Regions from separate parts of the Kitasatospora sp. NPDC087315 genome, predicted to be linked through region 3. Evidence: riboswitches for the same ligand, from Rfam matches in the RefSeq annotation. Region 3 holds a riboswitch; each other region holds the start of a gene.
The links. A riboswitch is a leader RNA that binds a small molecule or an ion and turns the genes downstream of it on or off. The one in region 3 is predicted to bind cyclic di-AMP.

Region 1 (2,858 bases), on a different contig from region 3:
GGCCAGGGCGGGCAGGGCGGCGACCGCGAGCAGGCCGGCGGCCCGGGCGGCGGCGTTGTTGACACCGCTGGCGATGCCCGCGTGCCGGACCTCCACCGCCGCCAGCACCGTGGCGGTCAGCGGCGCGACCAGCAGCACCATCCCGCAGCCCAGCACGGTGACGGCGGGCAGCACGTCCGCCCAGTACGAGGCGCCGGGGCCGATCCGCAGCATCAGCAGCACACCGCCCGCGCAGAGCAGCGGACCCACGGTGAGCGGCAGCCGCGGGCCGATCCGCTTGCCGAGCCGCCCGGCGCGTGCCGACAGGGCCAGCATCAGGACGGTGACCGGGATCAGGGACAGCCCGGAGACCAGCGGGGAGAACCCGGAGACCGTCTGCAACTGCACCACCAGGAGGAAGAACACTCCGCTGAAGGCCGCGTACACGCAGAGGGTGACCAGGTTCACCGCGGTGAACAGCCGGGAGGAGAAGAGGCCGAGCGGCAGCATCGGCTCCGGGCTGCGGCGCTCCACCGAGACGAAGGCCGCCCCCAGCAGCAGGCCGGCCACGCCGGTCACCCAGACGGACGCGGACACCCCTCCACCGGCCGCCGTCAGCGCGTAGGTGATCGCGCCCAGGGTCAGGGCGGCGAGCAGTGCGCCGAGGACGTCGAACCGGCCGGTCGCACTCTCGTCCCGGCTCTCCGGCACATGCCGGGCCGCCACCGCGACCACCAGGACGGCGAGCGGGACGTTCAGCAGGAAGATCCACCGCCAGCCGGGGCCGTCCACCAGCCAGCCGCCGAGGAACGGCCCGACCGCGGCCGACACCCCGCCGAGGCCGGACCAGAGGCCGACCGCCGCCGAGCGGTCGTCCGGGTGGAAGACGGCCTGGAGCATCGCCAGTGAGCCGGGGGTGAGCAGGGCGCCGCCGATGCCCTGCACGGCGCGGGCGATGACCAGCACGCCGATGGTGGGCGCGGCGGCGCAGGCCGCCGAGGCGACGGCGAACCAGACCACGCCGATCAGGAACACCCGGCGGCGGCCGTAGCGGTCGCCGAGCGCGCCGCCGAGCAGGATCAGCCCGGCCAGGGTCAGCAGATAGGCGTTGAGCGTCCATTGCAGGGCGGCGAGGGGGGCGCCCAGATCGGCGCCGATCCGGGGCAGGGCGACGTTCACCACGGTGCCGTCGAGCATCGCCATGCTGGAGCCGAGCACCGTCGCCAGTAGTACCCAGCGACCCTGCGCGGTGCCCAGGCGCAGGGTGCCGGCCTCGGAGGTGGCCACCGCCCGATCGTGCGCCCCGCGGGCCGACGTGACAAGGGTCACCGGGGGGTGTGTCGGCGAATGGCATTCCGTAGGTGATCGCGTGCGTACTGACGCGGATATCGGCGGAGTGTCGCCGGGCGGTCGCTCCAGGTCAATGGATTGTGTGCGTACCGTGCAGCCGATCATTCGGAGTGTCACGACGCCTCGGGGCTTTGTGGTGACTTCACGTGATCGACATTGCTTAGCCCGTACGGATGGGTTTTAGTTCAGCGACCGCCCGGCCACGGCCCGGGCGGCCACCGGGTGGAACGCCTAGTCCTGCCGCTGCCCGGTGGTGCGAACTGAACTCTGTACGGCAGGAGCGGGGGACCCAAAGGTAAGTCGCCGGACCGGAATTCACGGTCCGGCTTGGGGTGAAGCCGCATTGCGGCCGGGCAACTCCAGCCCGAACCCGACAGCTCACCTCGTAGGCGTCGGAGAGGAAATCTTCCATGCCCGCACAGGCTCGTCGTATCGCCCTGCCCCGCGCCGCCCGCATCGGTATCGCCACCGCCGTCACCGGCGCCGCTTTCGCCCTTCCGCTGGTGACCGCGATCAGCGCCCAGGCCCACACCGCGCCGGCCGCGAAGCCCCGGCAGAGCAACTCCTCGACCGCCGACGCCGCCCCGGCCGCCGCCCCGCAGCAGGCCGCCCCGGCCGCCGCGCCGGTCGAGCAGAGCTACCAGGTCGTCGGCGGGGACACCCTGTCGAAGATCGCCGACGCCAAGCAGGTCGAGGGTGGCTGGCAGGCGCTGTACGAGCAGAACCGCTCGGTCGTCGGTGCCAACCCGAACCTGATCTTCCCGGGCCAGAAGCTCGCGCTCGGCGCCAAGGCCGCCGCTCCGGCCGAGGCCGCCAAGCCGGCCGCCCCGGTTGCTCCGGCCGCTCCGGCCGCCGCGCCGAAGCCGGTTCAGACCGCCAAGCCGGTCAAGCCCGCCCCGCAGACCCCGGTCCAGACCAAGATCGAGGTCGCCAAGCCCGCCACCCCGGCCCCGGTTACCGTGGCCGGCGTCGCCAGCTACGTCTCCCCGGTCGCCAGCCCGAAGCTCGGCACCGCCTACGGCGTGGCCGGCTCGATGTGGTCCTCCGGCCACCACACCGGCGCCGACTTCGTCGTCTCCACCGGCACCCCGCTGCGCGCCGTCGCGGGCGGCACCGTGGTGAAGGCCGGCAACGGCGGCGCCTACGGCAACGAGGTCGAGATCAAGCTCGCCGACGGCAAGTACGCCCAGTACGCGCACCTGTCCTCGATCGGCGTCAGGATCGGCCAGACCGTCACCGCCGGCCAGCAGATCGGCCTTTCGGGCGCGACCGGCAACGTGACCGGCCCGCACCTGCACTTCGAGATCCGCACCGGTGCGGGGTACGGCACGGACGTCAACCCGATCGCCTACCTGCGGGCGCACGGCGTCGCCATCTGATCGGGCATCAGAACCACCGCTGGGTGCGGGGCGTACGGCCACTCGGGATGGTCATGTCGGGTGACCGCTCGACCGGGTGATCGCCGCACCGACAGTGGCACCCTGGGCGCGGGACACGCCCAGTCGGCCGGCCCGGCTCGCGAGAAATCC
Region 2 (2,858 bases), on a different contig from region 3:
CCGGGGCGGCATGGGCGCTGCCGCCCACGGCCACGCCCAGGACGGTGGTGGCCGCCGCGGTCAGCACCAGCGCGCGGGCGAGGGTGTGCGCACCCGACTGTGGGGAACGGCGGTGCACGGCCATCCGACTGCGGCTCCAATTCTGCGTCCCGGCCTGTGGCCGCTCCGGTGCGGGCGGCTCTGGAAGCGGGTGTCCGGTGGCAGACGTTAGCGAGTCCGGGCGAGCGAGTCCAAACCCCTACCAACCCGAATATTTGACCCTGAATCGGACAGGCGTCCGGCCGGCCGGAAAAGCCGCAGGCCCGGCCTCCCGCGAGGGAGACCGGGCCTGCGAGAAAGCCTGACTCGGGGTCAGAGCCGCACGATGGTGGAGACCGGCATGTTGGAGGCCGACTCGTAGCGGACCGAGGCGCCGGGCTTGGGCGCGTGGATGACCTGGCCGCCACCGACGTAGATGCCCACGTGGTGGTTGTCGCCGTAGAAGATCACCAGGTCGCCGGGCTGGGCGTTGGCGATGTTCGAGCCGATCCGGGTGCCGGCGTTGGCCTGGGCCTGCGAGGTGCGCGGCAGCGACACGTTCGCCTGGGCGTACGCCCAGCTGGTGAGGCCGGAGCAGTCGAAGGAGTTCGGGCCGGTGGCGCCGTAGACGTACGGCGCGCCGAGCTTGCTCTCGGCGGCCGCGATCGCGGCGGCGGCCCGCGAGCCGTTGGCGGCCGGGGCGCTGGGCGCGGACGACGTGGACGGCGTGGACGACGCCGACGGCTTGGTGACGGGCGAGGAGGACGGGGTGCCCAGGTCGCCGCGGCCGTTGTCGCGGGATGCCCGGTCGGCCTCGGCCTTCGCGGTCGCCTTGGCGGCGTCCGCCTTGGCCTTGGCCTCGGCGGCGGCCTTCTCCTCGGCCGCGCGCAGCGCCTCGCGCTCCTGCTCGGTCAGCGTGTTGAGCAGTTCCTGGGCCTTGGCCAGCTTGCCCTGGATCTCCTCCTTGGACGCCTTCAGCTGCTGGGTGGTGGCCTCCAGCTCGCCGAGCTTGTTCTGGGCCTCGGTGCGGTCCTGGTCGAGCCTGCGCTGCTGCTCCTGGAGCTCCTTCAGCTGGCCCGACTGCGAGCTGCCGGCCTGCGTCAGGGTGCCGGCCTGGGTGAGGAAGTTGTCCGGGCTGGAGGAGAGCATCAGCTGAACGGTCGGCGATATGCCGCCGTTGCGGTACTGCTCGCCGGCGATCTCGGCGAGGCCGCCCTGCAGATCGGTCACCTGCGACTGCTGGCGGGCCACCTTGTCCTGGAGCTCGCCGACCTGCTTCTGCAGCTCCTGCTGCTTGGCCTGGGCGCCGTTGTACTGCTCGGTGGCGACCTCGGCCTGCTCGTTGAGCTTGTCGACCTGCTCCTTGACCTGATCCTTGGTCGGCGTCGGGTCGGCGTGCGCGCCCGACTGCGCGGAGAGGGCCACGGCCGCTGCGGCGGCCGCGGTCAGGATGGAGACGCGGGCACGGCCGGCGGGCTTGGGACGACGATGGGACGCCACGAAGGCGGACTCCTTCTTCCTACGTCCGCCTACCGGGTGAGCTGACGGGTTCGGGCCGGAAGCGTGCCCTACGGCGCCTCACCGACCGTTCCACCGGTCGACCTGGCGCCGATTCACCCCGGAGGAACTTGGTTCCCCGGCTCCGCTCCACAGCGTCCCCGACTGCTGGACTCCCCGTCGGGCAGTCACCTGCCCCGCTGCTTCACGAACTCGACGGTAACCCCCGCCGTCACCCGGGATGGGTGATCGACTGCACGGTGGTTCGAGGCATGACCCTAGTAACAGAACCGTGATCCGTTCAAATCCTTGTCAGAAAAAAGACGGAAGAATACCCAAGTTCATTTGTGAATATGACCGAATGTGATCACAACCGCACGCGGGGCTGATCATTACTCACAATGCGGGTCGAGAGCGCCCGACCGGGGCGTGTCCCACATCACAGCAGCGGGCCGGCCCGGCCGGGCGTGTCGACCTATCAGGGAATGTCTGGATCGGGGGCTTCTGCCCCCAATCGACGAACCGTCAGACCCGGCGGATGGCGTTGATCTTCATCGCGTCGGCCTTCATCACCTTCACCACGTCACCGGTGTGCGGCGCGTGCACCACCATGCCGTTGCCGATGTACATCGCGACATGGCTGCGGTCGTCGCGGTAGATGATCAGGTCACCGGGCTGCGCCTGGTCCAGCGAGGGGACCCGGGTGCCGACGCCGGCCTGCGCCTGCGAGGTGCGCGGCAACGAGACATTGGCCTGCTTGTACGCCCAGACCATCAGACCGGAGCAGTCGAAGGTGCTCGGCCCGATGGCACCCCAGACGTACGGCGAGCCCTGCTTGCTCATCGCCTTGGCGACGGCCACCCCGGCGTACCCGCCGGCCTGCGGCAGGCTGCTCAGGTCGGTGCGCTCGCTGCCGCGCGAGGCCCGGTCGTCCTGCTGCTGCTGCGCCTTCAGGGCGGCCCGGTCGGCCGCGCTGAGCGAGTTCAGCAGCGTCTGGGCCTCCTTGAGCTTCTGGTTGACGTCCGCCTTGGCCTGGTTCAGATCCTTGGTGGTGCTGTCCAGGGAGGCGAGGACGGCGGCCGCCTCGGCCTTCTGCTGGTCCAGGCGGCGCTGCTGGTCCTGCAGGCCCTTGAGCGCCTCGGACTGGCTGGAGCTGGCCTGCTGGACGCTGGAGGCCTTGTCCAGGTAACCCGACGGGTCGGAGGAGAGCATCAGCTGCACGGACGGGTCGATGCCGCCGGTGCGGTACTGCTCGCCCGCCACCTCGGCCAGCCCGGCCTGAAGCTGCGTCATCTGGTCCTGGCCGCGGGCCACCTGGTCCTGGAGCTGGTCCGCCTGCTTGC
Region 3 (2,858 bases):
TGATGATGTCGGCGGGACGATTGCGGAGTCGTTACGACCAGAGCCTAACCGCACGGGCTCTCAGGGCCACGCTGACCTCGGTCCCGTCTCAGCGTGTGGCCTGCCTACCCACCGGTAGTTCACCTGGTTGCCCCATGGACGGGGCCGGAAGCGGGCGAAGGGGGCCGAATCCGGCCCCCTTCGCCCGCTGTCGCCCGGTGCGGGACTCAGCCGAGGGTGAGCACCTGGCCGGGGACGATCAGGTTCGGGTTGCCGCCGACGGTGCCGCGGTTGCCGTCGTACAGCGCCTGCCAGCCGCCGGAGACGCCCTGGGCGGCGGCGATGGTGGACAGCGTGTCGCCGGACTGGACGGTGTAGCCGTGACCGCTCTTCGGCGCGGCGGCCGGGGCGCTCTGGGCGGCCGCCGGGCGGAAGTCCTGGCTCGCGGCCTGGCCGGCGTACTGCTGGTAGACGCTCTGGTGGCTGGTCCAGTACCAGGCACCGTTGTTCTGGTACCAGTACACCTTCGCGTCGGCGTCCCAGCCGGCCTTGCCGGAGAAGCCCGGGGCCTGGGTGTTCTGCTGCGCGGGCTGGGCGGGCTTCGCGGCCGGCTGCGGGGCCTGCTGCTGGACGGGCTTCTGCGCGGGCTTCTGGGCCTGCTGCTGAACCGGCTTCGGCTGGGCCGGCTTCGGCGCGGCGGGCTTGGCGACGGAGGTGTCGACCGCGGCCGGGGCGCCGCCCTTGGTCAGGCCGGCCTTCTGGGAGCAGACCGGCCAGGCGCCCGGCCCCTGCGAGGCGAGGACCTTCTCCGCGACCGAGATCTGCTGGGCCTTGCTGGCCTGGTTGGCCTGCGCGGCGTACGCGTTGCCGCCGTACGCCTTCCAGGTGCTGGAGGTGAACTGCAGGCCGCCGTAGAAGCCGTTGCCCGTGTTGATGCTCCAGTTGCCGCCGCTCTCGCACTGGGCGACCGCGTCCCAGGTGGAGGCGGGCGCGGCCGAGGCACCGGAGGCGGTGAGGAGCGGCATCGCGAGTCCGACGCCGGCCACACCGGCGACGGCGATGGCCTTCTCGGCCTGGGTACGACGACGGTGACGGCCAGTTCCAACGAACAGCATGAAGATGTCCCTCTCCGCACGCCTGCGAGGTGAGCTGTCGGGTTCGGACCGGGAGGTGGCCCGGCCGCGTCACGCGGAACGTCTCGGCCCGCGCGGGCGGCTTCACCCCAAGCCGTGGGGGACGGCAACAAACCTGGTTCCCCCGCCCCTGCCCAAGGGTTCTGGTCGATTTCCCGTGACGCGGCGGGCAGGATTCGGCGTCCCGCGCACGAGGTCCGCAGCAGCGGACTCCAGGGAGGTTAGACAGATCATCACATCAATCACAAGCTCATATCGCCCACATCACACAGAAATTACGGCCCGTGGTCATACGCCTACCAACCGAGGTGCTATGTCCGGTTTAATGGTGATTCAGGCCACGTGGAGCGGGTCGACGGCACCCGACTGACGCGCCGGAAACCTCAGTCGACGGTCTCGGACGACGGCCTCTCCGGGGTGAATTCGACCGGCAGTTCACGAAGTCCACGCATGATCAGACCACCGCGCCACCGCAGATTCTCCGGGCTTTCGGCTAGCCGCAGATCGGGCAGCCGGGAGAGCAGCGTGGCCAGTGCGGCCCGGCCCTCCAACCGGGCCAGCGGGGCGCCGATGCAGTAGTGGATGCCGTGCCCGAAGCCGAGGTGCGGGTTGTCCGTCCGGGCCAGGTCGAGGGTGTTCTCGTCGGAGAACCGCGCCGGGTCCCGGTCCGCCGCCGCGAGCACCACCAGCACCGGGTCACCGACCGGGATGTCCACCCCGCCGATGGCCAGCGGGGTGGTGGCGAACCGCCAGGTGGCCAGCTCCACCGGGCCGTCGTAGCGCAGGAGTTCCTCGATGCCGGTCTCCAGCAGCGCGGTCTCGCCGCGGACGATCGAGTCCTGCAGCAGGGCCCGCTGGCCGGGGTTGCGCAGCAGCGCGTAGGTGCCGTTGCCGATCAGGTTGACGGTCGTCTCGAAGCCGGCGAAGAGCAGGATGAAGGCCATCGCCGCGGCCTCGTTCTCGGTCAGGTGCTCGCCGTGGTCACTGGCCCGGATCAGACCGGAGATCAGGTCGTCGCCGAGGTCGGCCCGCTTGCGGTGGATCAGCTCCAGCAGATACGCCCGCATCTTCCGTACCGCGCGCCCGACGCCACCGCGCTGACCGCCGCCGTGGCGGATCATCATGCCCGCCCAGTCCCGGAAGTCGTCCTGGTCCTCGGACGGCACGCCGAGCAGGTCGCAGATCGCGTAGATGGGCAGCGGGAAGGCGAACTCGTGGATCAGGTCCGCCGAGCCGCGCTCCGCGAAGCCGTCGATCAGCCGGTCGGTGAGCTGCTGCACCCGCGGCTCGAACTCGGCCACCCGGCGCGGCGTGAACGCCTTCGACACCAGCCGGCGCAGCCGGGTGTGGTCCGGCGGGTCGATGTTCAGCAGGTGCGTCATCAGATCGGCCTGCCGCTCCCCCGGAATGCCCACCCGGCCGGTGCGGTGCGCCTGCCCGCTGTGGTGGGCGGGGTTCTTGGAGAGCCTGCCGTCGGCGAGCGCCTGCCGGGCGTCCGCGTACCTGGTCACCAGCCAGGCCTCCACCCCGCTCGGCAGGGTGGTGCGGTGCACCGGCGCGTGCTCGCGCAACCACGCGTACGCGGGGTACGGGTCGGCGGCGAACTCCCAGGTGAAAAGCGGCGGGCGGGCGGAATCGGGCTGAACTGGCATGGGACGACCGTATCCGGTGGGTAAGTCCGGCCCGGCAGGCGTGAGCCTGGTCACCTGAGGGGTAATCCCTGTTGCGGAGGGTCAGGACGTGCCT
Region 4 (2,858 bases), on a different contig from region 3:
GGTGTCGGCGCGCGGACCCACCCAGCGCAGTGCGGCGTGCCGTACGTCGGCGGGCCGGGAGCCGGTGACGTGGACGTGCGCGCGGCCCTTCGCGGTGCCCTCGACCCGGACGCCGCGGGTCAGGTTGAGCAGTTCGGCGCCGACGGTGACGCCCCCTCCGGCGGTCACCCGGGGGTGGGCGTACTTCAGCGGGGAGGCCAGGGTGACGGTGGATCCGCTGACGGACCGGACGGTGACCAGGTCGTAGCGGGCGGAGAAGTCCTCGGCGTCGGGCGGGCCGGTCGGGGTGACGGCCAGTTCGTCGCCGGGCAGCCAGCCGGTGGGCTCGGCGGCCAGGCCGATGGAGGTGTCACCGGCCCGCAGCTCGCGGTCGGCGCGGACCCAGGCGGTCTTGGCCGCGCCGTCCAGCCGCAGGCAGCCGGCGCCGGTCACCCAGAGCCCGGTGTCGGTGTCGGTGTCGGTGTCGGTGTCGACCACCTTGGCGCCGTCGCCCTGGAAGCGCCGCTCGTCCACGGACGGGAAGCGGACGGTGTGCACGGCGGTGCCCTCGGGGGCGAGTGCCAGGGTGCCGCGGATCTCGACGTTGCCGTCCGAGGCGAGGGTGAGGGTGCGGTCGGCGGCGAAGGTGAGTACGCCGGTCGGCTCGACCAGCAGCGAGCCCACGGTGGCATCGGTGTCGAGGAGCACCCGGTCGGCGATCCGGACGGCGCTCCGCGGGCCGGGTACCGCACCGCCCCAGCCGGCCGGGTCGGACCAGCGGCGGCCGGCCAGGTCGACGGTCGGTGCGGCGGCGGGCCCGGCCCCGGAGGTGCCGACGGGCGGCGGCCCGGCGGGCCGGTGGTCCATGCCCGCGCCCTCGGCGGGGGCCGCGGCGGCGTCGGTGGGGCCGTCCGGGGCCACGGGCATACCGGGCATGCCGGTGGCCGCGACGGGCTGCGTCCGCCCGGTCAGCGAGCGCCGCAGGATCTCCTCGCCGCCGACCGCGGCGAACACCGTGCCGACCGCCGGCCAGCGCAGCATCGTCCGGCGGCGTACGGGAGTTCGGGGCCGTTCGGGCGATATGTCCACTCTGCGGCGTTTTGCCCGGCGGTGCACCCCCCGAGGCCTGACGGTCGGGCGCCCGGCACGCGGGTCCTCGTCCTTGGCCATCACCGCGCAGCCCTCCCGCCGGACGGCCGCGTCGGTACTGACGTCCTGAAGCACAGGCAGTTGGGTCCGGCCGCAGGGGCGTTGCCGAAAATCGGTCATTTCTGATCATGGTGGACAGCCAATCAACCCCTCACCCGTAAACCGTGACGGGCATCACACATGTTTGCGGTTTGAACGGGAGTCTGCTTAACGTGCTCCCCGTTCGTGGCTACACGAACCCAGCCCATCCGCAACGCCGAGTCCTGCCGTCGGTTGTGCTGGCAGCGCAGAAACGCACCACGGCAGGAGCGGGGGACCCACAGGTAAGTCGCCCCGGACCGGTTCCCGAAACCGGTTCAGGGCTAGGGGTGAAGCCGCGCCACGGCGCGGCCGGGCAACTCCAGCCCGAATCCGACAGCTCACCTCGCAGGCGTGGGAGAGGATCGCGTCTTCATGCTGCCCGTCAACGGCACCAGTCTGCCCCGTCGCGCCCGCCGCCTGATCGCCGCCGTCGGCGTCGCGGGTGTCGGCCTGACCGTCCCGTGCCTCACCACCGGCACCGCCTCCGCCGCCCCGGTCGCCACCTGGGACAAGGTCGCCCAGTGCGAGAGCGGTGGCAACTGGGCCATCAACACCGGCAACGGCTTCTACGGCGGCCTGCAGTTCACCTCCAGCACCTGGGCCGCCTTCGGCGGTACCGCGTACGCCTCGCAGGCCCACCTGGCCACCAAGGACCAGCAGATCGCGGTCGCCGAGAAGGTCCTCGCCTCGCAGGGCCCCGGCGCCTGGCCCGTCTGCTCCGTCAAGGCCGGCCTGACCAAGGGCGGCACCCCGGCCGCCGTCGACACCTCGGCCGCCGCGAAGCCGGCCGCCACCAAGCCGGCCGCCCCGGCCGCCACCCCCGCGCCGAAGCCCGCCCCGCAGGCCCCCGCGCAGACCCCGGCCCCGGCGAAGAGCCAGGCCCCCGCCGACTCCGCCCAGGCCAAGGGCGGCAGCCAGGCCCAGCCGACCGACTACACCGTCATCGCGGGCGACTGGCTCTCCTCCATCGCCGACAAGAACAACGTCCAGGGCGGCTGGGAGCGGCTGTACGAGCTGAACCGCGGCACCCTGACCCAGGGTCCGCACGTCATCTACCCGGGCCAGCAGCTCGCCCTGGGCAAGGGCGGCCAGGCCCAGCAGTCCGGCCAGGGCGCCACCGGCGCCTCCACCGGCAAGCCGGCCGCGCAGACCCAGGCACAGACCCCGGCCGCACAGACCCCGGCCGCGCAGACCCCGGCCGCGCAGGCCCCCGCCGCCAAGCCCGCCGCCAAGCCGGTCGCCAAGCCCGCCGCCCCGGCGCAGACCCAGGCCCCGGCGCAGACCGCCACCGGCAGCATGGCCGCCGCCGTCTCCTTCGCCCAGTCGAAGGTCGGTCAGGCCTACATCTACGGCGGCACCGGCAACGGCGGCTGGGACTGCTCCGGTCTGACCCAGGCCGCGCTGCGCGCCGCGGGCGTCTCCGTCCCGCGCGTCGCCGCCGACCAGGCCGCCGCCAGCACCCACGTCTCGCTGGACAGCCTGCTCCCGGGCGACCTGCTGTTCTGGTCCAACAACGGCAAGGACTCCGGCGTCTACCACGTCGCGATCTACATCGGCGGCGGGAAGTACGTCGAGGCCGCCAACCCGAGCTCGGGCGTGCGGACCCAGACCGTCGCCAACTGGGCCCCGGACTTCGCCGGCCGGGTCTG

Region 1: another riboswitch for cyclic di-AMP. It lies ahead of ACIO5D_RS32965 (peptidoglycan DD-metalloendopeptidase family protein); the one in region 3 lies ahead of ACIO5D_RS07020 (transglycosylase family protein).
Region 2: another riboswitch for cyclic di-AMP. It lies ahead of ACIO5D_RS14510 (NlpC/P60 family protein); the one in region 3 lies ahead of ACIO5D_RS07020 (transglycosylase family protein).
Region 4: another riboswitch for cyclic di-AMP. It lies ahead of ACIO5D_RS02960 (transglycosylase family protein); the one in region 3 lies ahead of ACIO5D_RS07020 (transglycosylase family protein).

Annotation. Positions count from the first base shown of each region.
Region 1 covers NZ_JBIUYD010000030.1:36,996-39,853, forward strand. Annotated here, with positions in the region: gene ACIO5D_RS32960 (MFS transporter) at 1-1,182, opposite strand, end outside; cyclic di-AMP (ydaO/yuaA leader) riboswitch at 1,578-1,736, shown strand; gene ACIO5D_RS32965 (peptidoglycan DD-metalloendopeptidase family protein) at 1,740-2,708, shown strand.
Region 2 covers NZ_JBIUYD010000009.1:10,135-12,992, reverse strand. Annotated here, with positions in the region: gene ACIO5D_RS14515 (NlpC/P60 family protein) at 1-124, opposite strand, end outside; gene ACIO5D_RS14510 (NlpC/P60 family protein) at 352-1,518, opposite strand; cyclic di-AMP (ydaO/yuaA leader) riboswitch at 1,529-1,683, opposite strand; gene ACIO5D_RS14505 (NlpC/P60 family protein) at 2,041-2,858, opposite strand, start outside.
Region 3 covers NZ_JBIUYD010000004.1:8,271-11,128, forward strand. Annotated here, with positions in the region: gene ACIO5D_RS07020 (transglycosylase family protein) at 207-1,094, opposite strand; cyclic di-AMP (ydaO/yuaA leader) riboswitch at 1,100-1,271, opposite strand; gene ACIO5D_RS07025 (cytochrome P450) at 1,496-2,764, opposite strand.
Region 4 covers NZ_JBIUYD010000002.1:13,971-16,828, forward strand. Annotated here, with positions in the region: gene ACIO5D_RS02955 (hypothetical protein) at 1-1,020, opposite strand, end outside; cyclic di-AMP (ydaO/yuaA leader) riboswitch at 1,404-1,574, shown strand; gene ACIO5D_RS02960 (transglycosylase family protein) at 1,561-2,858, shown strand, end outside.